4 regions of the Paenibacillus sp. J22P59 genome follow, and region 3 is predicted to be linked to each of the others. Evidence: riboswitches for the same ligand, from Rfam matches in the RefSeq annotation. Region 3 holds a riboswitch; each other region holds the start of a gene.
What was found. A riboswitch is a leader RNA that binds a small molecule or an ion and turns the genes downstream of it on or off. The one in region 3 is predicted to bind cyclic di-AMP.
Positions count from the first base shown of each region.

Region 1: another riboswitch for cyclic di-AMP. It lies ahead of AC50YO_RS23790 (resuscitation-promoting factor); the one in region 3 lies ahead of AC50YO_RS17820 (hypothetical protein).
Region 2: another riboswitch for cyclic di-AMP. It lies ahead of AC50YO_RS11830 (hypothetical protein); the one in region 3 lies ahead of AC50YO_RS17820 (hypothetical protein).
Region 4: another riboswitch for cyclic di-AMP. It lies ahead of AC50YO_RS04540 (TrkH family potassium uptake protein); the one in region 3 lies ahead of AC50YO_RS17820 (hypothetical protein).

Region 1 is NZ_JBXENX010000019.1:51,809-57,887, forward strand. It holds gene yabG (sporulation peptidase YabG) at 1-202, opposite strand, end outside; gene rsmA (16S rRNA (adenine(1518)-N(6)/adenine(1519)-N(6))-dimethyltransferase RsmA) at 396-1,298, opposite strand; gene rnmV (ribonuclease M5) at 1,310-1,849, opposite strand; gene AC50YO_RS23790 (resuscitation-promoting factor) at 2,031-3,179, opposite strand; cyclic di-AMP (ydaO/yuaA leader) riboswitch at 3,422-3,627, opposite strand; gene AC50YO_RS23795 (TatD family hydrolase) at 3,812-4,585, opposite strand; gene AC50YO_RS23800 (HD domain-containing protein) at 4,615-5,910, opposite strand.
Region 2 is NZ_JBXENX010000006.1:71,392-77,470, forward strand. It holds gene AC50YO_RS11810 (cation:proton antiporter) at 1-501, opposite strand, end outside; gene AC50YO_RS11815 (cation:proton antiporter regulatory subunit) at 504-995, opposite strand; gene AC50YO_RS11820 (hypothetical protein) at 1,067-1,435, opposite strand; gene AC50YO_RS11825 (cupin domain-containing protein) at 1,610-2,071, shown strand; cyclic di-AMP (ydaO/yuaA leader) riboswitch at 2,119-2,267, shown strand; gene AC50YO_RS11830 (hypothetical protein) at 2,392-2,967, shown strand; gene AC50YO_RS11835 (bifunctional metallophosphatase/5'-nucleotidase) at 3,062-4,621, opposite strand; gene AC50YO_RS11840 (hypothetical protein) at 4,799-5,650, shown strand; gene AC50YO_RS11845 (purine-nucleoside phosphorylase) at 5,781-6,079, opposite strand, start outside.
Region 3 is NZ_JBXENX010000009.1:310,734-316,812, forward strand. It holds gene kdpC (potassium-transporting ATPase subunit KdpC) at 1-192, opposite strand, end outside; gene kdpB (potassium-transporting ATPase subunit KdpB) at 209-2,239, opposite strand; gene kdpA (potassium-transporting ATPase subunit KdpA) at 2,268-3,938, opposite strand; gene kdpF (K(+)-transporting ATPase subunit F) at 3,970-4,050, opposite strand; gene AC50YO_RS17820 (hypothetical protein) at 4,201-4,623, opposite strand; cyclic di-AMP (ydaO/yuaA leader) riboswitch at 4,763-4,937, opposite strand; cyclic di-AMP (ydaO/yuaA leader) riboswitch at 5,038-5,275, opposite strand; cyclic di-AMP (ydaO/yuaA leader) riboswitch at 5,674-5,844, shown strand; gene AC50YO_RS17825 (hypothetical protein) at 5,849-6,079, shown strand, end outside.
Region 4 is NZ_JBXENX010000002.1:280,900-286,978, forward strand. It holds gene AC50YO_RS04530 (LysR family transcriptional regulator) at 159-1,043, shown strand; gene AC50YO_RS04535 (potassium channel family protein) at 1,136-1,798, opposite strand; gene AC50YO_RS04540 (TrkH family potassium uptake protein) at 1,816-3,159, opposite strand; cyclic di-AMP (ydaO/yuaA leader) riboswitch at 3,243-3,423, opposite strand; gene AC50YO_RS04545 (CPBP family intramembrane glutamic endopeptidase) at 3,717-5,357, shown strand; gene uvrC (excinuclease ABC subunit UvrC) at 5,323-6,079, opposite strand, start outside.

The DNA of each region.
Region 1 (6,079 bases), on a different contig from region 3:
TATGATTAACTTTAATCCTCACTTGCTGCTTTGCCTTTGTCGATTCAGGGTCTCGAACAACCGATAAATCAGGAATTGGCGCATCCGCAAGCAATCGGTAGTCCGTGCCTCTAAGCAAGGCGTGATGAGATTGAACAGCTTCAACTTGGAACAGCACATCACCGCCATATGATTTGCGGACGACCAGGTCCCCTTGCTCCATGGGTAAATCACCTCTTCGTTCATCGTATGGGTGAAGCGCCCGGAATGTGCGCAGAACTTTATCCCTCTTCCTTTATAAAGCAAGAAGAAACCGACCCTTAGCAAAATGGAAGTAATACCTGCCATTTACGAAAGGAACGGTTTCTTTGTAGATTCAAATAAACCTTGATCAGCTTCATCAGCCTGTCTCTCTTTTAACCCCTCCAGCCAGCCTCTAGAAACGCCCGACTGATTCTGGCGAATTCATCAAGCGAGAGCGTCTCGCCGCGACGTACAGGGTCAATATCGCAGCTATGAAGCAATTCCGTTAATTGCTCACGATTTTCCTTGCCTACTAAGGCAGTCAGATTGTTCGCAAGCGTCTTGCGGCGCTGAGCAAAGCTCGCCTGAACAATACGGAAGAAGTGGTCCTCATCGGGCACATCCACGGGAGGCTTATCCCGAAGCGCAAGCTTAATAACAGCAGAATCCACATTCGGCTGCGGAATGAATACCGTATGCGGCACGATACATACGAGACTCGGCTCGCAATAATACTGCACAGCCACACTGAGACTGCCATATTCTTTGCCGCCCGGCTTGGCTGCCATCCGCTCGGCTACTTCCTTCTGGATCATAACAACAATATTTTCTAAAGGCAATCGTTCCTCCAGCAGCTTCATCAGAATCGGTGTCGTCACATAATAAGGCAAATTCGCCACTACGCTTACGCCAGATACATCCGAGAATTGCTCTTCAAATAACTGCTTTAGATCCAGCTTCAGTATATCGCCATGTACGACCTCTACGTTATTCTCCTCTTCAAGAACATCACGCAGGATCGGAATTAATCGGTTATCAATCTCAACAGCTGTTACCTTTGCGGCTGCAGACGCGAGATGCTGAGTCAATGCACCAATACCAGGTCCAATCTCAAGTGCGCCCTTCGTTTCATTAAGATCGGCTGCTGCTACAATTTTGTGCAATATATTCTGATCAATAAGAAAATTTTGCCCTAAGCTCTTCTTGAAAGAAAAACCATACTTTGCGACAATTTCTTTGGTTCTTCTAGGCGTCGCTACCTCTACTGCCTTCATATTCTGTTCTTGCCCGCTCATTATCCCCACTCCTATCCCTCTTCCATCTTGCCCAGCGCTTCCAAGAACTCTTCACGGGAGATTCGGAAGCTTGTACAACGCTTATAGAACTGCTTGCCATTGGCATACCCAATGCCAAGCAGATTGCCCATCAGCAGACGACGGTTTGCTGCCTCAGGATGTACAATAAGCCCAGCATCCATCAAGTCATCCCAAGTAATCTCCCCCAGACCCTCTGGCGTCTCTGTACGCAGTTCGGCAAGGGCTTGGCGAATGGCCTCCGGCGCAGCGTTCTCAATGCCGATATCACCTTTATACATAGCCTTCTCCTGCGGCAGAAAAGCATGCTTACAGCCAGGAACGCGGCCTGCAACAATTTTGCGAATACGCTCACCAGCATGATCAGGGTCTGTGAATATGATAACTCCTCTTCGCTCTTGAGCCAGCAGGATGCGTCTAAGAACGTCCTCTCCTATAGCGGAACCGTTCGTCTCAATGGTATCTGCTTCAACCGCTCGCTTAATGGCAACCGTATCATCTTTGCCTTCTACAACAATAATCTCCTTAATCAATAAAAACATCCCTTTCCATCGAAAGAAAGTGCAACCTTCATTCCTATGACAACGTCTATTTACTATATCCGTAATCTCTTGTTTAATGAATGTTTACTGCCCCTGAACAGACAAAAAGAAGAGGCAGTGCCTCTCCTTATCATGACATATTTAGCTTCTAAATACGATACCGTCATCTCGCCTAGCTTGCTGACGGCTTATTTGGCCCAAGTACGTATACCGTGAACCCTTTCTTTCTGCCAAAATTGGTTGCCTGCTTCGCACTGTCGAAGTACACATCAATTTTGTTGCCTTTGATTGCACCGCCCTTATCCTCCGCTCTGCGGAAGCCGATGCCTTCGATATATACCCACCAACCGATTGGAATGACTTTAGGATCGACTGCAATCGTACGTCCCTCTGTCACACGTGTACCGGAAGCTGTGATTCCGAAATCAGGGTGATCTTTTCCTTTGCCTGTGGAGCGCAGATCCGCTGTATAGGCCGTAAGAGTGAAGTTGCTCAATACTTTCTTAGCTTTGAACGTAACACCTCTCTTAGTATAGCTCATGAGGCTTGGACTTTTGTTGGAAAGCACCTGTACCTTAGGCTCTGCCTTCTTCGTTCCGACTGCAACAACCTGATTGACCGCTCTCGCTTCAACCACCTTGCTCACGACAGTCTCTGATATAAGAACACCATTCTCATAATGCTTCTCTATATTCTCGACGACAAGGCCCTCTTTACCGGTCTGAACCAACTTCTCCTTGCCTGTCTCCAGAGTCGGATCTTCCTTCTTAACGATCGAGAACGGAGTAGTACGCTCTTTCTCACTCACTTTTTTGTCAACGCGGATAACGGATAAGGTCATATCCTCCGTGACTAGTGTGCTCAACGATGGCAATATCTTATCTTGATCGCGAACCGAAATATTCAAATCATCGATCGCTGCTTGCACTGTTTTCTCTGTCGTGTACATCGTTGAGGTCTTGCCATCAGCTTTTACAACGACTGGAACCGCGAAATTAATCTCAATCCGGTCTCCGTCTTTGATGGACGCATTCAGAGGAACTGAGACCTCATCATGCGGACCAATTGTAATAGCTTGTTCATCCAGTAGGCGTTGCAGGACCCATTGTTTTGTCTTCACAATAGTTTCTTGTCCATTAACCACTACGGATACGCTTTTGTCAGCCGATCCGTACAACAACACCAAAAACATGAAAGTCATAGCGATTGAGATAGTAGCACTCAGAAGAATCAAACGCAAGTTTCCATGCTTCCATCGCAATGCGAAAGACATGCTGGATGATCGTTTCACATGGGTTTCCTTAGCTTGGATAATGCCCACTTCATCGGTCCTCCTTCATAGCCCCGCCGCCTAGTGTAACATGATACATTGACGTGACTATAGTATATTGGCGTGATCAACACGCTCCAGTCTATTCTTACGCCCCCCACCTCCTAAATCTACCCTATGTCGACCATTTCCGTGTTATTCGGAAAATAAAAAGAAGCCGTCGACAGAGGATCTGTATCGTGGCTTCCCGAATGGTCTGCTAGACTTCAGGGTTGGTGGATGCACGAGGGTGATCGCTCTCTATAACACGCTTACGAGGTTAGCTGTCGGGTTCGGGCAAGAGAGCTGCCCTAATCACGGATCGAATGCTCATGGCAATCGCCGCAAAATTCACCCCTAGAAGAATTCATCATGGTCTTGTTGTGAGGTAACATTCTCCCCCAACATAGTCGCCCTGGTTCCCCCGCTCTCCGCAATGGAGATTAAGCGCAAACTGGAAATCCAATACAAAAATTTAAAGCTCTGAAATGAATCATACCTTCACCAGAGCCTAGTTGTAAAGATGAGATAAAAGACGATTTTAACGAAATTTCAGCATTACCACTGAAAATTTAGCCGATTTCCCAAGCAAAAATCAGTTTTATCGTCGTAAAGGTCTCGTTTTCTCTGCTTTTCAACCGATTTTACTGAATTCGGAAACATTTTTTACCATTTTGGGTGGTGATTTCAGCAATTTCTTCCTTCGTTTTCCCCTTAATTTCAGCTACCATGTCGGCCACAAGGGATACATAAGAGGTCTCATTTCTCTTCCCTCTATATGGATGCGGGGCCAAATAAGGGGAGTCTGTTTCCATTAATAATCGATCCAAAGGAACTGTTGCAAGCACCTCTTTTGGCACCCTCGCGTTCTTGAATGTAAGCGGTCCACCGAACGAAATATAGAAGTTCATATCGAGACATTGCTTAGCGGTTTCAGGACTGCCAGAAAAACAGTGCATGACCCCTCCAACCTCGGAAGCATTCTCCTCCTTTAATAGTCGAAGAATATCCTCATGGGCATCCCGATTATGAATAACAATCGGTTTATTAAGGCGCTTGGCTAGGCGAATCTGCTCGCGGAACACACGCTGCTGCACGTCCTTGGGAGAAGTATCCCAATGATAATCCAAGCCAATTTCCCCTATTGCTACAACCTTTTCATGTGAACAAAGCTGTTCGATCCATTCCAAATCCTCAGGTCTCATATCAATGCTATCGACAGGATGCCAGCCGACAGCAGCATAGATAAACTCATACTGCTCGGCTAATGCTATTGTCGATGGAATCGTCTCGCGATTAAACCCAATGTTAAGCATTAAATCTACACCAGCAGCTCTTGCTCTTTCAATCACTTCTGCACGGTCTTCGTCGAATTGTGAAGCATCGAGATGGGTATGTGTGTCGAATAAAGAGATCATATTTTGTCATGCTCCTTCTATAATAAGGCTTATAGTTTGAATAGCTCGCGAACAGGCTTGCTTAATTGGTCTGCAGCGGCTGCCAGAGGCTCCTCTGGATAATACAAATGATATTGTCCCTGATGCAGGCCAGTTATAGAGGATACGATGTCGGATTTAGCCGAGATCTCAATAAATCTATCCTGCTCGTCCAACAACAGAATAGGTGTCTTCTCCTCTTTCCCTCCTTTTTTGGTATCGGGACGATAGATGTCATAGGGCTGGTCGAAAGGAAAGTCAATCTCCATATGATAGTCTGGATTAAGGCCTATTTCAACAAACTGGCGTTGCACTTCTTCTAATAAAGTGTCGTCTGGTTCATCTATGGTTATATATTTGTATAAGCGGCGATTCAAGAAGCGGTCGCAGAGATCTGACAAGAGAGCATCAGCCTCTTCAGCCCAGTGAATGAATGCAGCCTGAACATAGGCTTCATCCAGCTTCAAATATTCATTCACGGTAATTGTATTATTGAGAAGATGCTTAATTGGAGTCGGCATCCATCCTAACGCATAGCCGCTTTCATGAAGCTCTTTGGCCCTGCGGAAAATTTGCCTTAATATGATCTCCGAGCTTCTTGTTACAGGATGGAAGTAAATCTGCCAATACATCTGATAGCGGGACATTAGATAATGCTCAATGGCATGCATTCCACTTTCCTTAACAACGATCTTCCCTTGAATCGGACGAAGCACGCGCAGTATGCGCTCCAAATCGAAGTTGCCATAATTCACACCAGTGAAGTAAGCATCTCTTAACAAATAGTCCATTCGATCCGCATCCAACTGACTTGAGATCAAGCTGATGACGATTGGATTGGGGTATGTTTTACGGATAACTGCCGCAACTTGCTGTGGGAAATCATCGGACACTTGCCGAAGAACTCGATTGACTTCCGTGTCCTCCAGCAGAATTGCACAGGTCCATTGCTCATGATGCGTGTCAAATACCTGTTCTAAGGAATGAGAGAAGGGACCATGGCCAACATCATGCAGCAAAGCCGCACATAGAGCGAGCATTCGTTCTTCTCGCGGCCAGCCGGGATAATTATTGCGTTCAAACTGTGAAATTATCTTCCTCGTAATTTCATATACACCAAGTGAATGAGAGAATCGGCTATGCTCAGCTCCATGAAAGGTTAAATAGGAGGTTCCCAGTTGTCTAATTCGACGCAATCGCTGGAATTCTTTTGTATTAATCAAGTCCCAGATGGTTTGATCCTGTACATATATGTACTTGTGAACAGGATCTTTGAACACTTTTTCTTCTGTCAATTGTTGATACATTCTCCAATTCAACCCCTTTTGTTCATTATTTCGACACAAAAATCTAGTATAATGTCGAATAGTGTCGTATTTTAGTTTCATCTTTGTCGAAATTATTGTATTCTAGTACAGAGTAATATGACCAAACTGTAACGTCAATTCCCTTATACGCCGCTACATCCGACGATTA
Region 2 (6,079 bases), on a different contig from region 3:
GACGGCAAGGAAAATATCCTCGAACATAATGATGCCCAGTATCATTTCGGTCTCGGGATTGGCTGTTCGTTTCAAATCAACGAGTACCTTGGCGACGATAGCGCTTGAGGAGATCGTTGTAATTCCGGCCATAACGAGAATCTCGGCTACCGGGAACCCGGTCATCCAGCCATAAACAACGCCTAATGTGAAGTTAATGACGATATAGATGGTACCGCCAACGGCGATAGATTTGCCTGATTTGATTAATCGGCCAACGGAGAATTCCAAACCGAGGTAGAATAGCAGGAATAAGACGCCAAGCCTGCCTAGAAATTCAATGAAAGGCGCGCTCTCGATAAAGCGGAAATCGAATACGCCAAGCTTCAAAGCATGCGGCCCTACAGCCATCCCGATTAGTATATAAAAAGGAATGACAGAGAACCGTAATTTCGCGGATAATAGTCCGACTAATGCAATTAGAAGAACTGCTAGACCAATCTCAAGTACCAAATGGTCCATAATTATTCGCTCCCATTAACGAGAAGCCGCTTCAACTGCTTCAGATGCTGGCGTTCGCCTGCCACAATCAATGTGGTATCCGCTTTGAAGATATAGTCGGGGCCAGGCGTGATATGCTTGGTTTCTTTCTCTACAGCTGCAATAATCGTCGTTCCTGTGCGCTGCCTGATTTCGACCTCTCCAATGGATTTGCCGATGCAGCTTGCCCCTTGTTCGACTTTGTACCATTCGATAGTCAGATCATCAAGCGCGACTTCAATGGTTTCCAGTGCTTTGGGCTTATAGGTCATGCCGCCTACGATAGCGGCTAATTGGCGAGCTTCCTCGTCATCCATGGATACCATAGATATGCTGTCATCAGGATCTTTGTAGTCAAAGTGGTACAGCTCACGGCGTCCGTCGTCATGAATGACGACGACCAGCTTGTCGCCACCTCTTGTCTGCAATTGATATTTACGTCCAATGCCCGGTAAATCCGATTCTCTGATATTCATTTTTTCCAACTCCTGTTCATGCAATTGTTGTGTTTATGGGTAGGTGTAGTGGGAGTTATGAATAGAACGAATTAGGCATGAATGTAATTGGACGTGAATTTAACGGGCATAAGAAATAAATCCTTGATTTTTTGCGGGATAAAGGCTCTGATAATGGATAAAGGCACAGTACGAATGAGGCTTGCAGCAAGCGTTGTAACAACGATTGACTCGAGGAGCTTATCTGTAAAGGTCATTATTTTGACTACCATATGGTGTCTGCTCTTCACGTGTACATGGCTTTCTGTCATCCCAGCAATGACTGTCGCCTCATTATGCAGCTCTTGCGGACCTTCTGCTTTGTAGGAGAACAATGCGGCGGATAGGAGCAAAGCGCTGATAATGAATAATTTGAATAATCGAACCTGCGCCGCTGATATTTGCCGTAATGTTCTTGTCATAGTATCACCTCCATTCTTTTATTATATGTTTAATTATAAAGGATTATGGGACAGATGTCATAAAAGCGAGCGAATTGGAAGGAAAAGAATGTTCCATTAGGACCATATTGACGCTGAGGGAAGCCTAGGTTTAGAATGATGAGATGATTGACATAGAGAGAGGAGCAACCCTACTTGAGTACGAGCGTACAGCAATTATCTCCATTGGTAAAAGCACTTGATTTGAAGCCGCATGTGGAGGGCGGTTGGTACAAAGAGCTTTGGAAGGCATCCTTTGTTATTCCCCAAGAGGTGTTAGGAGCCCCTTATTCGGGTCCGCGTTTTGCGGCGAGCTCGATTTATTTTCTTCTTCATCCTGATGAGTTCTCGGATTGGCATACCGTTTATTCGGACGAGCTGTGGATGTGGCATTCTGGAAGTCCGCTGATGCTTACACTTGGAGGAACCAAGGAGCAGCCATCTGTGAGACAAGAAATTATTATTGGCGGAGATGTAGAGAATGGCCAGCAGCCGCAAGCATTAGTGCCTGCGACAGAATGGCAAATGGCACGTCCGCTTGGCGATGAGCCCGTTCTGGTGTCTTGTGTGGTAGCCCCAGGCTTCCACTATGATGATTTCAAGCTAATTGGACAATAGTCCTATTTTGTCGGAATTATTTGACAAATTAATAACTTTACCAGTAAACTAATATTACGCTTAGTTTCCGATTTATTCGGAAAGCGGGGGAACCAACGTTTGTGGGGCGAATGGATCTATGTGATTCTGCATGATCTTAGGGTACCATCTTACCCGAGTCCGTCAGCTAACCTCGTCGGCAGTGGATGGGTCATTGGTTTATCTTCATTCATGTATGATGACCCTTACCGAGTTACTCGTAAGGGTCTTTTTGTGTTTTTTTCGGCCCCCTCCCACTGGCGAAGCGTGCACTGCAAATTCTTATTAAAGGAGGAGCTTGGATGCCGCAGCCACATGAAAGAATCAGCTCGTATGATGAAACCGAGCATTTGCTTGAGCTTATCCACCACGCAAATTCCACGACAGCAAGCCGCAATTGTGTTACCACCCATATTAATCACCCCGAAGAAATGACAGAGGAAGCGAGAAGAGGCTTCAAGGAGCTGCATCAAGCAGGAGCCATTCTGGTAAATCAGACCTCGCTGAGAAAAGGAATTAATGATGATCCCGTTCTGCTGGCGGAGCTGCTTGACCAATTATTATGGGCAGGTGTAGCCTCCTATTTCTTCTACTTAGACCGACCAATTACGGGCGATCGCGATAGTGTAGTTCCACTCAAGGAGGCCTATACCCTTGTCGAAGAAGCAAAAGCAAAAACTGTGGGACTTGGCCGGAGAGTAAAGCTGTCGATGAGCCATACCTCTGGTAAGATCGAGATATTAGCGATTGATAACGGCAAGGCATATTTGAGGCACTACCCAGCTGCCGATGGCCGAGAAGGTGTATTTATGATGCTCGATTGCCCAGATGATGCCGCTTGGTTCGATGATTTGCCCGGCAGTGAGGATTATGGTTGAAGGAATCATGCCTTTATACGTTATAGAAAAAGAGGCAGCTAACGACCTGACGGAGGTTAACTGCCTCTTTTGAGTAAGCCTATCGTGCCGATGGCTATAGCTTGATTTCCTGTGCTATCGTAATTCTTCCTTCGATCTGAGAATTGATTAGTTTTTTCTTTTCCAAATAAGTAGTCAGCACTTCATCTAGCGTTCCATATCTTCCTGCTTGAGGGAGACTACTGAACATGGTGTACAAATCTCCTCCAGCTGCGAGAAAATCGTTCGTTGCAAGCTCATATTTTCCATTCAATTGCAGAGGCTTTCCATTGATTTCAACAGAGTGAATGCGTTCACCCTTGCGCTTGGTCTGGTCGATCTTGAAGGTCATGCCTGATACATGCGGAAAAGCGCTGTTCTCCTTCGGATAGTCGGATACGCCATTTTCTAATGCAGCTTTTAATATTGCCCCAGTTACTTGCAAGACTACGATGTGATTGCCGAATGGCAGGACATTAAGGACATCGCCTTTTGTAATGCTGCCTTTATTAATAGATGTACGAATCCCTCCGCCATTCATTAGTGCGATATCGGCCTCTGTGCTGTCACGCATCGAGTCTGCCAGCAAATTGCCTAGATTCGTTTCGCCCGTACGTACTCGCTCCCGATCTCCATCCAGCCTAACTTCTGTTGAACTAAGTTTTTGGGCAAGAATCGTTTCTTGCTTACTTAGGATAGAAGTGACGAGAGCGGTCATTTCTGTACTCGCGGGAATGCTGGCGGCTGTTGCCTGATCAACGAGTCGGGCTGTTTTTTTTACGACCTTGCTCTTATCCAGCCAAAGATCGATTACTCCCACGAATTTCGTGTATTCACCCGCGCTGGCAATCAGTGTACCATTCCCCGCAGCAAGTCCGCTCTTCAATACGCTATGACTATGCCCATCAATGAATACATCAATCCCCGGTACCTTATCAGCAATAGCTCTGCTTGTGACCGAGCTCGATTCATCCAATCCAATATGGCCTAAGGCTACAATGACATCGACTTTTTTATTCAGTTCTTTCACTATCTTCTGGGCTTCCGCGATAGGATCAGAGAAGGCGAGACCCTTCAGATTGCTCGGATGAGTCTTATAAGCGGTATCAGGGGTTGTGAGGCCGAAAATCCCGATCTTTACGCCATCCACCTCTTTGATGATATAAGGTGTAAAAAGGCGCAAGCCGTTTTTTTCAACTTTGATGTTGGCGTTAATAAGAGGATAGTCCATGAGAAGTTCCAGCTCAAGGAGACGTTCGTAGCCATAATTGAATTCATGATTGCCGGGCACGACTGCATCATAGCCCATCTGGTTCATAGCCTGTACGACGCTCTCCCCGGTAACCAGATTGGCGAATGTCGTGCCGTGTACTGCATCACCGCTATCAAGCACGAGCGTATGAGGATTCGCTTGCCTCAAGCTGTCAATGATTCCGGCAAGCTTCGCGAAGCCAAGCTCACCATCAGACCCTTCCAAGGCACGGGCATGCATGTCATTCGTATGCACAAGTGAAATCTGTTTGAGGGAAGGAGCAGGCGCTGAAGTGGAATGAGATATTCCGGCTCCGGCTATCGACCCTAGAATTAATAACAAAGCCAGCCAAGCGGAAGTAAGCCATTTGGTTTTTGTGGACATGACTGTGTATCCCCTCCATGCTTGTATTTTGTTATAAGAACGTATTCAACATTCTTCCCATTTAATCCTTTCTACTTATATTTTTGTATCAGTGAGAAAAACATGCGTTACATCCAGAGATTAGGGAATTGTGGTATGCTAATATGAAACTAATACTTAAGTAGAGGGTGTCTAGAAGTGAAAGTGAAGAAAGTACTATTGGTAATTGCTATTGCATCAACAATTATCGCGGGTTGCAGCTCTAAGAAGACAGAGGAACAAGCACCACCAGCAGCAGTAGAGCAAAGCGTGATGGAAGAGGAAGTTGTTGAAGTCGTCCAAGAAATTCCGGAGCCTTACCTTAAAGCAATTGAAAAGATTAATAGCGGTGATATAAGTACAGCTTTAACTTATTTAGATTTGACTATTAAAGATTTTCCAGATACGGAGTATGTGTTGAACTCATATATTTTGAAAGGTTATATACTATCTTCACAGTTCACAGGGGAGGTGAAAATGTTTCTTTCTTATTCTGGCGGTTCTACGAAATATCAAAAAGGGATATTTGTTACTAAAGAGGGAAGCAAAGAATTGCTAAGAGTCCTAGATGAGAGTATAGCTAAACAAGAACTCTTATCAAAAGAACTGGATGTGAGTATGAGGTATGTCGTTGAAAATTATGATAGTACGAATGAACTCATTTTAACGGAAATGGCCATATCCTATCCTAAGCCACCTGATGGAAGTTTGAGTGATTATTCGGAAAATTTCAAAATAGTAGGCTATCCTATTCCAAGTGAAGAGGATGTTAGAATTGTTAGGGATTCATATGAGAAGCTTTATTTGTATTATCAGTCTGAGATGTTTGATAAAAATAAGGTTAAATTTGTTGATTTGTTCTACTACTCAGCACAAGCGCTGAAAGTTGGAGGAAAATCGGATATAAGTAAAACCTTGCTCTTGGAAGTAATGAAATTGACCGAAACGGACAAGTATAATGAAATGAGATTAGAGGCAGAAAAAAAATTAGCTTCTATGGATAGTGAATAATTTATATTGTAAAGATGAAATAAAAAGAATGGAAATGGCTTAGGCTTCTCGATGATACAGGCGATACTCCCTTAGAGGGAATATCGCCTGTATCGGTTTATTGATCATTTTGTAAAGAATCCGATCTAGCTTAGACAACCATGCCATGGACAGTCGCTTTCACCAATGCAATGAACTTCGGCCGGGCTTGCTCTGCTACACGAACCACCTGTTCATGAGTGAGAGGTTCAAGCTCGTCGCCAATCGCCATATCGGTGATGCAGGTAATGCCGACGGCTTTCATTCCGCAATAGTTAGCGGCAATCACTTCGGGAGCAGTAGACATTCCTACTGCATCCGCGCCCCATGAAGCGAGCATGGTAAGCTCAGCTGGCGTACAATAGGTTGGTCCTGAGATGCTCACATACACGCCCTGTTGCAGCTTGATTT
Region 3 (6,079 bases):
GGACTGACCGATCAGCTCCGAACCAATCAGCTCCTTATTGGCATTGTAGACCAAGCTGCCATCTGCTTTATTAGGCATCACAGCCTGAGCAATTCCCGTTACAACCAAGTGATAGACCACCCCGCATAGCAGGATAACTACGAGACTGGTTCGAATCGTTGTTGTAATCATTGCAGCAATCCCTTTTAACATAGCTCTTGCACTCCCTCTACACCCATATTTGAACGATCATATCAATCAGCTTAATTGCTGCGAATGGAGCAATTACACCACCCAAGCCATAAATCAATAAGTTGCGTTGAAGCAGCAGTGAGGAGCTCATTGGCTTGTAGGCAACCCCTTTCATTGCGAGAGGAATGAGCAGCGGGATAATAACCGCATTGAATATAAGGGCTGATAGAATAGCCGACATCGGTGAATTCAGCTTCATAATATTTAGGGCCTCCATCTCTGGAATAGCCAGCATGAACATTGCAGGGATAATAGCAAAATATTTGGCGATATCATTGGCAATACTGAAGGTAGTCAAGGCTCCTCGAGTCATCAATAGCTGCTTGCCGATCGCGACCACTTCGATAATCTTGGACGGATCAGAATCAAGATCAATCATGTTAGCCGCTTCCTTAGCTGCTACCGTGCCGCTGTTCATCGCTATGCCTACATCAGCTTGCGCAAGGGCTGGGGCGTCATTCGTCCCGTCGCCTGTCATCGCCACCAGCTTTCCTTCTGCTTGTTCACGCTTAATGACAGCGATCTTATCCTCTGGCTTGCTTTCGGCGATGAAATCATCGACGCCCGCTTCCCTTGCAATTGTAGCTGCCGTCAATGGGTTATCCCCAGTACACATAATCGTTTTAATGCCCATTTGCCTCATCTGCTCGAAGCGTTCCCTCATGCCCGGCTTGACGGTATCCTTCAAATAAATAAGTCCATAGATCACATTATCTACAGCAACCGCAAGGGGCGTTCCGCCCGCCGATGCAATCGCATCGCTGTTCGTATCCAGCTTGCTTGGGATGGTGCCGCCTTGTGCGATGACCCACTTTTTCACAGAATCTACAGCGCCTTTACGCACCTTGCGTCCATCCTTTAAGTCCATGCCGCTCATTCGCGTCTCTGCTTTGAACTCGATATATTCCGCACCATCCGCCAGACTTGTATCATAGGTGAAGCCCTGCTTCTTCATTAGCTCCAGAATGGACCTGCCTTCTGGCGTCTCATCCTGCATCGAGCTGATTGCCGCCCACGCGGCTACATCTGGAACGGTGTGCTCAGAGCTTACAGAAAAGAACTCACTAGCCATCCGATTCCCGTAGGTAATTGTTCCGGTCTTGTCGAGAATAATCGTATTAATATCTCCCGATGCTTCAACCGCTTTCCCCGACATCGCCAGCACATTGAATTGCGTGACTCTGTCCATCCCTGCAATGCCAATCGCCGACAATAATCCTCCGATTGTTGTTGGTATCAAGCAGACAAGCAAGGCGACAAGAACAGGGATTTCTAATTGGATATCCAAATAGCTCGCAAAAAAGGGCAGCGTTACGACAACAAGCAGGAAGATGATCGTAAGACTTGTCAGTACCGTATTCAATGCAATTTCATTAGGGGTTTTCTGCCGCTTGGCCCCCTCGACGAGCGAGATCATGCGATCGAGGAAGGACTCGCCCGGATCGCTCGTAATGCGTACTTTAATCTGATCGCTGACGACCATCGTCCCTCCTGTAACGGAGCTGAAATCCCCTCCTGCTTCCTTGATCACAGAGGCTGATTCACCCGTAATTGCAGATTCGTCAACAGATGCGAGACCTTCGATCACTTCGCCATCTCCGGGAATCATCTCCCCCGAAGCGACAACTACGATATCTCCCTTTCTCAGCTCCGAAGAAGAAACTTGCTTCACAGTAGAGCCAACGATTTTATTGGCCATAATATCTTTTTTCGTCTTTTTCAATGAATCCGCCTGTGCCTTGCCTCGTCCCTCCGCCAAAGCTTCAGCGAAGTTAGCGAATAGAATCGTTATGAGCAATATAAGGGCAACGGCAAGATTAAATCCTGTAGAGCTGGCATTCCCGAACGCATCCGGTATAAAGACTAGCAAGAGGGTTACGAAAAATCCCACTTCAACGACGAACATAATCGGATTGCGAATCATCTTTCTCGGATCTAATTTTATAAAGGCCTGCTTCAACGCCTGATTAAGGATTGAACGGTCGACTGCTGATTTTTTCTGGTTCATGCCTGATTCCTCCATTGTTATCCAGGTTCTATGGCTTTAAGGTAAGATGCTCTGCAATCGGTCCAAGCACAAGGGCAGGAAAGAACGTTAGCGCCCCGACGATCAGCACGGTTCCGAGGAAGACACATGCGAACAGTGCATTGTCTGTACGGAAGGTTCCTGTTGTCTCTGGTACCGTCTTCTTCGCAGCTAATGAACCTACTACCGCCAGCAGAAGAATGACAGAAGCATATCTGCCAAGGAACATGACAATCCCCGTTGATATATTCCAGAAAGGTGTGGCATCACCCAAGCCCTCGAATCCTGAGCCATTATTAGCTGCGGAAGAGGTGAATTCATATAATACCTGCGACAGCCCATGGAAACCAGGATTCGATATGGTCCCCGATTGTGTTGCTAGAGCAAGTGCCGTTGGTGCGAGAATAAGAAAAGGCTGAATGAGCAGCGCAACGGCAATGAGCTTCATTTCTCGGCCTTCGATTTTTTTGCCCAGAAACTCTGGTGTCCGCCCGACCATTAGACCCGATAAGAAAACAGCGATAATGGCATACAGCAGCACGTTCAGCAAGCCTACGCCTACGCCCCCGAATACGGTATTAAGCATCATATTGGCGAGCGTAACCATTCCTGCAATCGGGGTCAAGGTATCGTGCATCGTATTGACTGCCCCGGTCTCCGAAGCGGTCGTCACAACCGAATAGAGGGAGGATGCCGCCGTTCCCAGCCGTACCTCTTTTCCTTCCATGGATCCCTGATCCGCTTGAATGCCAAGTGCATTAAGGGCTGGATTCCCGGCAAATTCACTGGTTAGAGAAGTGCCTAGCATCACGATGAACAGCATCGCCATGGAGACGAAGAGAACGCGCCCCTGCTTCGCATTGCCGACCATTTTTCCATAAGTGAAGGGCAGTGCAGTCGTTAGCAGCAGCATAAGCAGCATTTGGAGCAAATTGCTTAAGCCGCCGGTATTCTCAAAAGGATGAGCCGAGTTGACGCCAAAAAATCCGCCGCCGTTATTGCCAAGCTCCTTGATTGCTAAGAAAGAAGCTACCGGTCCGCGAGCAATGTCCTGCGATGCCCCTTCCAGGGTAGTCGCTGTAACTGTAGGCTCCAGCGTCTGCGGCGTGCCAAGCGCGATGAACAGCAGGGCAGCAACAAATGCAATGGGAAGAAAGATCCGCGTAATCCCCCGCACCATGTCGACGAAGAAGTTGCCCAGCGGCTTTCCTGCAAGCCCTCTTATAAAAGCGATAACGATCGCAAGACCAGTCGCAGGAGAGGTAAACATCATGAACACGATTGCGATCATTTGAGATAGATATGATAACCCGCTCTCCCCGCTGTAATGCTGCAAGTTCGTATTAGCCATGAAACTGATTGCCGTATTGAAGGCAAGTGTTGGTTCCATATTGGCAATGCCGCTTGGATTCAAAGGCAGCCAGGCTTGCGTACGGAAGATCAAATACACGATACCAATCATAACCGCATTCGAAATCACAACAGCGGCTGCATATTGCTTCCAAGTCTGATTATCCCGGCGTATGCCTGAAGCAGAGAATATCAGCCTCTCAACAGGAGCAAATATGTTGTCCAATCTTGTCTTGTCATATTGAAATACCTTCGCTACGTACAAGCCTGTCGGCTTGGCTAGCAGCAGCGCCAGCATTAAAGTAAATGCGATGGATAAAAATGCGAACATCGTCAATGGAATTCCTCCTTAGGTATAAGCACTAGAACTTTTCTGGATGAATGAGCACATAAGTTAAGTAGACGAACAAAGCTGCTATTAGGATGACTAACGCCCATATCATTTGGATTCACTTCCCTCTTCTATCGTTGTGGATGCCCACCGGCCTAATCCAATCATGAGCAGAGTTAAAACGATAACGATTCCCGCCATATATATGTCCAGCATTTTTCATTCCTCCTAGGGATGGGTTGCAGGCTTCTTCCTGCTCTAATCACTCAGCCGAATGATGCTCCGGCTCCCGATCACGCAACAAAAATCCAACCTCCGACGCTCGTGTATAAATAATGTGGTTCGCACCCAGCCCTTTGTATATGGCTCGTGGGTTCCAATTTTGTGTAATGATATATAGCGGCTTGGAGGTCCATTGCCTGCAGCATTGAACGTATCTGCAACTTAACGCCAGGCTGCTCTCGAAAATGAATACCTCCGCTATCGCAGCTGATGGCAGCTCCCAACTGCTGCGATCATTCGTATTGAGCCGAATAACGCTCATAACGCCTGCTCGTTTGAAGCGTAGCTCCTCCTGCTTGTTATTCGTTAGCACGATAAAAGGCAGCTGCTTAAACATAAGCTGTCGGATAAAAGAAAGCGTAGCTTCGTTCATGCCAGCTACGAGAATATGCTCTTGTTCCATCTCATTTTCCTCCTGTAAACCCATATAGCAGGAGAAAAAGACAACAAAAAAGAAGCCTACGGGAGCAGAGGTGCTCTCCCGCGGCTTCTTCGGTCATGGAGAAAGAACATTCCATGAAGGGTCGGCTCGCGACGATTGTCGCCTCTCTCAAAATACGCTTACGAGGTTAGCTGTCGGATTCGGGCTTGAGAGTCGCCCTACGCTTGGCTGCAAAGCCTCGCGATTCACCCCATGAGCATTTGCGGCATTCTGATTGCCGTTATTGCTCGTTGGTTCCCCCGTTCCCGTCATGCGGGACTCAGCGTTTCAATTGTACTTGCTGTGCGGCAACAGCTGCATTTTCCATTTTGGGCCGCAAAAAACCACAGAGGCTTATGCCGCTGTGGTCGAATTAATCGATCACAAGCTTCATCATCCCTCTCTCGATCTACGCTTACGAGGTTAGCTGTCGGATTCGGGCGGTGAGAGTCGCCCTACTTTGTAACCGAATGCCTTCGGCCAAAGATTCACCCCTGCGTCATTGCGATCCGACTCTCACATCGAATAGCGCAATGACGCGAATGCACAGCGGGTCTCTTGTTGAAGAAGATCCCGCAATTGCTTGGTTCCCCCGTTTCCCGTCTTGTCAACGGAAACTCAGCGATACAGTTCTGGAAACTTTTTTATAACTCTGAATCGAATCATACTCCCTGCCTTCCTATTGTGTAAAGCGATGGCAGGAACCGAATAGACCGAAAAACAAGGATAAAGACTTAAGAATAGCGCTTTCAATCCACTCCATCTTCACCAATCAACGTATATCTCTCTATTTCTTCAGTTTACGAAATTTATACGAAGTGGCATCCGCTCTCGCCTGCATGAAATTCAGACCTATTATCGCTTGTATCTTAATAGCCGAGCATAAGAGAGTATTTTCGTGAAAAACCATGATTATATAGCCTAAATCAGTCTTGCTATTTACTTTTGACAGGAATAAGGCTTTAAACAGAAAAGCTTCGTTTTACAAAAAACGGTACCGAGTATAACATAGACGCCAAGCCGAAAAAGGCTAATCTGCAATCGCTGAATTCTTGCTAAGAAGCGGGGGAACCATCGCGTGTATTATGAACCTATTAACGGTTATTATGAACGCAAGGGGTGAATCGGGTCTGCATTATGCCTGTAGGGAGCTCTCTATCCCGAATCCGTCAGCTAACTCCGTAAGCGAATACGAGGAGAGATTAAGATGATTATTGTACAAGGTGCCGATCCATTACCTAATGCCGAGCTTCCCCCTGAACTAATCGTAAAAAGAATTGAGCTTTTTATTATCCCGGAACCAGCTATTACAGGAGACACAGGCTATAAAATTTGTATGCGTATAACGACAAATCAGGGCTTTGGACGAAGCGAACTATTCCTCCAAGTAACAGACCTGCCCGCCGATTGGAGCGCTTGGAGTGCTGCTTTATCCCAC
Region 4 (6,079 bases), on a different contig from region 3:
CATTTTACCCCCAGCTTGTATCTCCGTCAACAAAATTTGACACGGATTTGCCACACTTTTAATCCTACTCCTTTTCAGCTTATAATGGAATTGCATATTTATTATTAATAATTATAACCATAACGCATAAGCAACAATAAAAAGGAGTATGTACGTAAATGATTGAAGAATTTCAAATATTCGCTGCAATTGTAGAGCATTCCAGTATGAATAAAGCTGCCGGCTTCCTCAACCTGTCCCAGCCTGCCCTCTCTCGTAAGCTCGCTAAGCTGGAGGAAGATATCGGAGCCGAGCTGTTCCGCCGTGTAGGCAAGCGGCTCGAATTAACGAGAATCGGGCAGCTTACCTACGAATACTCGCTTGAGCTGCAACAAATGCATCGCCGTTATATGGAGACGGTCTCGGAATACGCCCGAACGGGAAGAACCTCCATTACGATTGGAGCGAGCTTGACCACCTTGCAAACGACGTTGCCAGATTTCATCAAGTCTCTGAATGCGAGCCACCCAGAGTTCGATATTAAGGCAGTGACTGGAAAAACGCATGAGATTGTGTCGCTCGTCAGAGACAATAAAGCAGACATTGCAATCGTCGCATCCCGTATTGAAGATGTGCAGCTCCACTGTGTTCCCCTGTTCGATGATCATCTGCTGCTTGTCCTGCCTACCACAGTTGATCTGGCTAGCAATGAGCAGCCTGGCATTCAGGATCTTAATAATCTGCCAATGATTCTGTTCTCCAAGGGAACCTGGTATCGCAAATTAACGGATGAGGTATTCGCCAAATATCACTTGCAGCCTGATGTACGTATGGAGATCGATTCCTTCGAAGCGATTCTAAGGCTGCTGCATACCTGCAGAGCTGGCACGCTTCTTCCCCAATCTTATATGCGCAAACAGCTGCTTGAGGACAATGAGTTGATCGTCATCCCCATCCGGGAGCTCAAGGATACGAAGCGGACGACCTGCCTTATCCACTCTGACCCTGCGAATCTCAACCCTTCTGTGCGGCGCTGGATTGAAGAGCTCGATTCATTGAAATAGCTGAGCTCTTTTCCTTCTATATAATATAGAAGAGATTCATTCTCAATGATCAAAAAGGACAGAAGCGCTTATCACGCCTCTGTCCTCTAGCTTCACCTGATTACCGATTCTTCAAACAGCTCAATTTGTTCATTGGTCCCGATGACAACCATGACATCCCGTTCGGTTACGATATCTGTTGCAGTAGGAGCGATAATGATACCGTCAGGCTTATTGATTGCAACGATACTGCAGCCGAATCTTGCTCTTGGATTCAGTTCATGGAGCGTTTTGCCGTTGAGGCACTTCGGCACAGAAAGCTCAGCAATTGTATATTCCTTGGACAGCTCGATATAATCGAGCAGGTTCGGAGAGACGAGCTGATGAGCGACACGAATGCCCATGTCCCGCTCAGGATAGACGATGCGATCCACGCCTATTTTCTCTAATACGCGGCCATGAAGCTCATCCATCGCTTTGGCCACAACCTTTTTCACACCCAGGTCCTTCAACAATATAGTCGTTAATATGCTCGCTTGAATATCGTCTCCGATTGCCACAACGCCGCAGTCGAAATTCCTTACGCCGAGTGAGCGCAGCGTTTCTTCATCTGTACAATCAGCCGACACCGCATAAGTAAGAATATTGCTCATCTCTTGGACAGCTTCTTCGTCCTTATCTATGCCGAGCACCTCATGCCCCAGCTCGATCAGCTCTCTCCCAAGGCTTGATCCGAATCTCCCTAGACCTACGATAACAAATTGATGATTTTTCATTTTCTCTCCCTGTTCCCCTAACCAATCGTAATTTTGCCTTCAGGATATCGGTAAAGCTCTCTATCTGTCTTCTTGCCGAGCGCATAAGCAAGCGTCAAAGGCCCCAGCCTGCCAGCAAACATCGTCACCATAATAAGGACTTTGCCGATGTCCGTAAGCTCTGGAGTCAATCCCATCGACAAGCCGACTGTACCGAAGGCCGATGTCGTCTCGAACAATATTTTTAGAAACTGCTGATCCTCCGTTGTCGCCAGCAGCATTGTGACGAACAAGACGAAGCCAAGCGACAGCATCGTAATCGTCAATGCTTTCATAACGCGCTCCTTGGCTAGGCGCTGCCGGAAAAAGACGATATCCTCCTTGCCTTTGGCCATCGCGACGACGGCACCAATGAGCGTCGTGAACGTTGTGGTCTTAATTCCGCCCCCGGTTGAGCCCGGTGATGCCCCTATGAACATCAATATAATAGTGAAGAATAATGTCGCTTGGCGAAGCTCCGTATAATCAAGCGTATTTGCTCCCGCCGTTCTCGGTGTAACAGATTGGAAGAAGGAGGCGAGCAGCTTGCCGCCCCAATTCAGGGAACCAAGCGTCGCGTTATTCGTGAATTCAAAGATAAAAATAACAATAGTCCCAACAGCGATAAGAGCGGCCGTCATAGATAAGACGACCTTGCTATGAAGGGAAAGCCTTTTGTTCTTGCGGTATTCCAGCAAATCAGACAACACGATAAACCCGATGCCCCCGAGAATAATAAGCAGCATAGCTGTTATATTCACAACGGGATCATTCACATAAAGCGTCAGGCTCCTATAGTTGCCGAAAATATCAAAGCCTGCATTATTAAATAAAGATATCGAATGGAAAACACCAAAATACAAAGCTTTGCCTAAAGGCATATCAGCCGCGAAGCGTGATGCGAATAGCAACGCTCCGACCAGCTCAATCGTTAATGAATAAGTAATAACCTTGCGAATGAGACGAACGATGCCTTCCATACTCGTCTGGTTCATCGCTTCTTGCAAGAGCAATCGTTCTCGCAGCGATATTTTTTTACGCAGCACAAGCGAAATCAATGTTCCCATCGTCATGAATCCAAGACCGCCCACTTGTATTAATCCAAGCAGAACAATTTGTCCACCAGTCGTAAAGTATGTGCCTGTATCCACTACGACAAGCCCTGTCACACATGCTGCAGAGGTTGCCGTGAACAACGCATCTATAAACCTGGGCATATCGCTGCCACTTGTAGCGAATGGCATGGACAATAATATAGCGCCAATCACTATTATAACGGCCAGACCTGATACAAATATGCGCGGCGGCGACCATTTCTTCACATTCCAAATCCTTTTCCACATCTTCCTGCTGGCTCCTCAATGATTCGTAAACAAGAGTTCGGGCATAAAAAAAAGCACTGGAAGCCCAATGCTAATATGCGATGAGTCCTGTTCCATACAGCCTACGAGGTTAGCTGACGGATTCGGGCCTGGACAGGCAGCCCTATTCAGCGGTATATAGAAGAAACCTCCTATTTGCCGCCAAAATTCACCCCTTGCTGACGGATCTATTCCACAGCATTATGGTTCCCCCGTTTTCAAACGGAAATTCGGCTGTTGCTATTCAATTTAAGATTCAAGTTCTACTAACGTTAACGATTATAAGCCCTAGCTATGGGGAACATAAAGGAAGCAAAACAGATAAATAAGCTTGAATTCGATCAAAAACAGGCAACTGCATCAAGCAGCCTATCCAAGGCGTCGTGCACATCGTTATTTCTCGCTTTTATGATTGTTCCGCTTCCTTGCTTCACATTCCCTTACCATTTGAAGGACCTAATATTGGATAAAACAGCCTTTTATATGGTATGGTTACATGGATGTACAAGAAAAATATATTAATTATTCTGAGGTGAACTATGGTTGATTCCATTGCCCGTCATGATTGGAAACGATTCGTATGGGCGGCAATTATCGGTGCGGTTATTTTCCTGATTACACAAGTAGGACCGCTTGCGCAGCAATATTTGAATACGGATGCTACAACCTCCAACGTCATTAGTAACGAAAAAGCCGAGCAAATCGCAATTCAATTTGCGACGCAGCAATTCGGCGAGAAGGCTCTGAAAGCCAATACGATCTATCAGACGGACAGCCTGACGACCGGATATTTCTCCAAGGAGAAAATGCTCGAAGCCTATGACAAAAAATTCGGCAGCACCTATCCAAACGATACTTACCAATCTCAGGTTGATCTTGAGAATGGCAGCAGCGTATTCGTCTATGTACATATGAGCAACGGAAGCGTCACAAGCTGGAAGCTGTTCAACGCTGACACGGCTCCCTTAGCTACAGAGAAGGAGCTCCTTGCAACTGCTGAGCAATTCGCTGTCAGTAAGGGCTTCCAGCTTAATGAATTGAAGGAACGTTACGTCAGCGATGAAGGGTATGTGGTCTTCCAGCCTGCTGGCTACAAGCAAGGCGACGCTCAGCTGGAGCTGACCGTTGGCGTCGACCAATTGGCAAGCAGCCCCGTCGTCACGGTCTTTAAGCCTGTCTTCAAAGTGCCTGCGAGCTATGATGCCCTTATTGCTTCCCAGAAAAAATGGGCGGATGCTCTATCCATGGTATCCTTGCTGCACTTATGCGTGATGTCTCTCATCTTATCTATTATCTATGCCATCTTGTACCGCCAAAACACAACGTTCAAACGGGGAATCATTCTCAGCCTCATTTTTATGTTCTTTTATATTTATAACAACCTGAATATGATGGACGGCATTCGTTCTCAGTTTGGCGAGGAAATAACGACTGATTCCATGATGAAGGTTATGATGTTCGTTACGATTCTTTTGCTACTCCCTGTCGGCATCAGCGTATACTTTGCTCTTGTCGCTGGAGATGGAATGTGGCGCTCATGGAAGCGTCCATTGTGGCCCGGCTTCCGCGAGCCAGGCTACGGCCAGCATGTATGGCGCAGCGTAGGGCTTGGCTACCTATTCGCCCTCATCCTGCTTGGCATACAATCCGTCATCTTTATCGTCCTGACGTTCGCAATCGGCTCATGGGGCACTAGCGATGCTACACAGTCACCCTATAATATGGATGCGCTCTGGATGCTTCCTATGCTGGCTTGGTGTGCTGCTATTTCTGAGGAAGCTATCTATCGCCTGTTCGGCATTGCCCTGTTCAAGCGCTGGTTCAAGAATACGTTCGTCGCCGCTCTTATTCCAACTCTTCTCTGGACGCTCGGCCACGTCGGATACCCGATCTTTCCATTCTACACGCGAATTATCGAGCTGATTATTATTGGTCTTGCATTCAGTTACATCTTCTTGCGCTACGGCTTTATTACCGCCGTATTCACACATGCCATATTCAACACGTTGCTCATGGGCATATCTTTGATCTCTGTAGGCGGAACCGTTAATATAACCGCAGCGATCCTTTACACGGTACTGCCTGTCGCCATCGCATGGATCATCAAATTCTGGCATGATAAAAAAGGGCCGAAGCCGTCCTCCATTAAGACGACGGCTCCTCCCTCAGCGCAGCAATAATCTCACCAGCAAGCTTATCACCGATAGCAAGAGGCCTGAAGTCTTCGACGGAGGCCTCTTTTATTTTTTTTATCGAGCCAAAATGCTTGAGCAGAAGCTTCCGGCGCTTCTCTCCAATGCCCGGTATCGCATCCAGCTGCGAAGCGATCATCGACTTGCCGCGCTGCTCACGATGGAAGGATATCGCGAAGCGATGGACCTCCTCTTGGATACGCTGCAGCAAATAAAACTCTTGGCTGTCACGAGGCAGCGGCACGACCTCTGGCGGATCACCCGTCATGAGCTGCGCTGTCTTATGCTTCGTATCCTTCACCAAGCCGCATACGGGTATATACAGTCCCAGCTCATTGTGGAGCACATCAAGCGCTGCTGCGATCTGTCCCTTGCCTCCATCCACTACGATAAGGTCTGGCGCTGCAAGCTGATCCTTCAGCACCCGTTCATAACGCCGGCGTACAACCTCGCGCATCGTTTCATAATCATCCGGTCCGACAACCGTCTTAATCTTATATTTGCGGTACTCCTTCCGATCTGGCTTGCCATCTGTGAAGACCACCATCGCCGATACCGGATTCGTCCCTTGAATATTAGAGTTATCGAATGCTTCTATTCGGCTGACCGCAGGCAGGCCAAGCCAGTTCGCGAGCGCCTGAACAGCTTTGACGCTGCGTTCCTCATCCCGCTCAATAAGCCGGAATTTATCAGCCAGCATAATCTTTGCA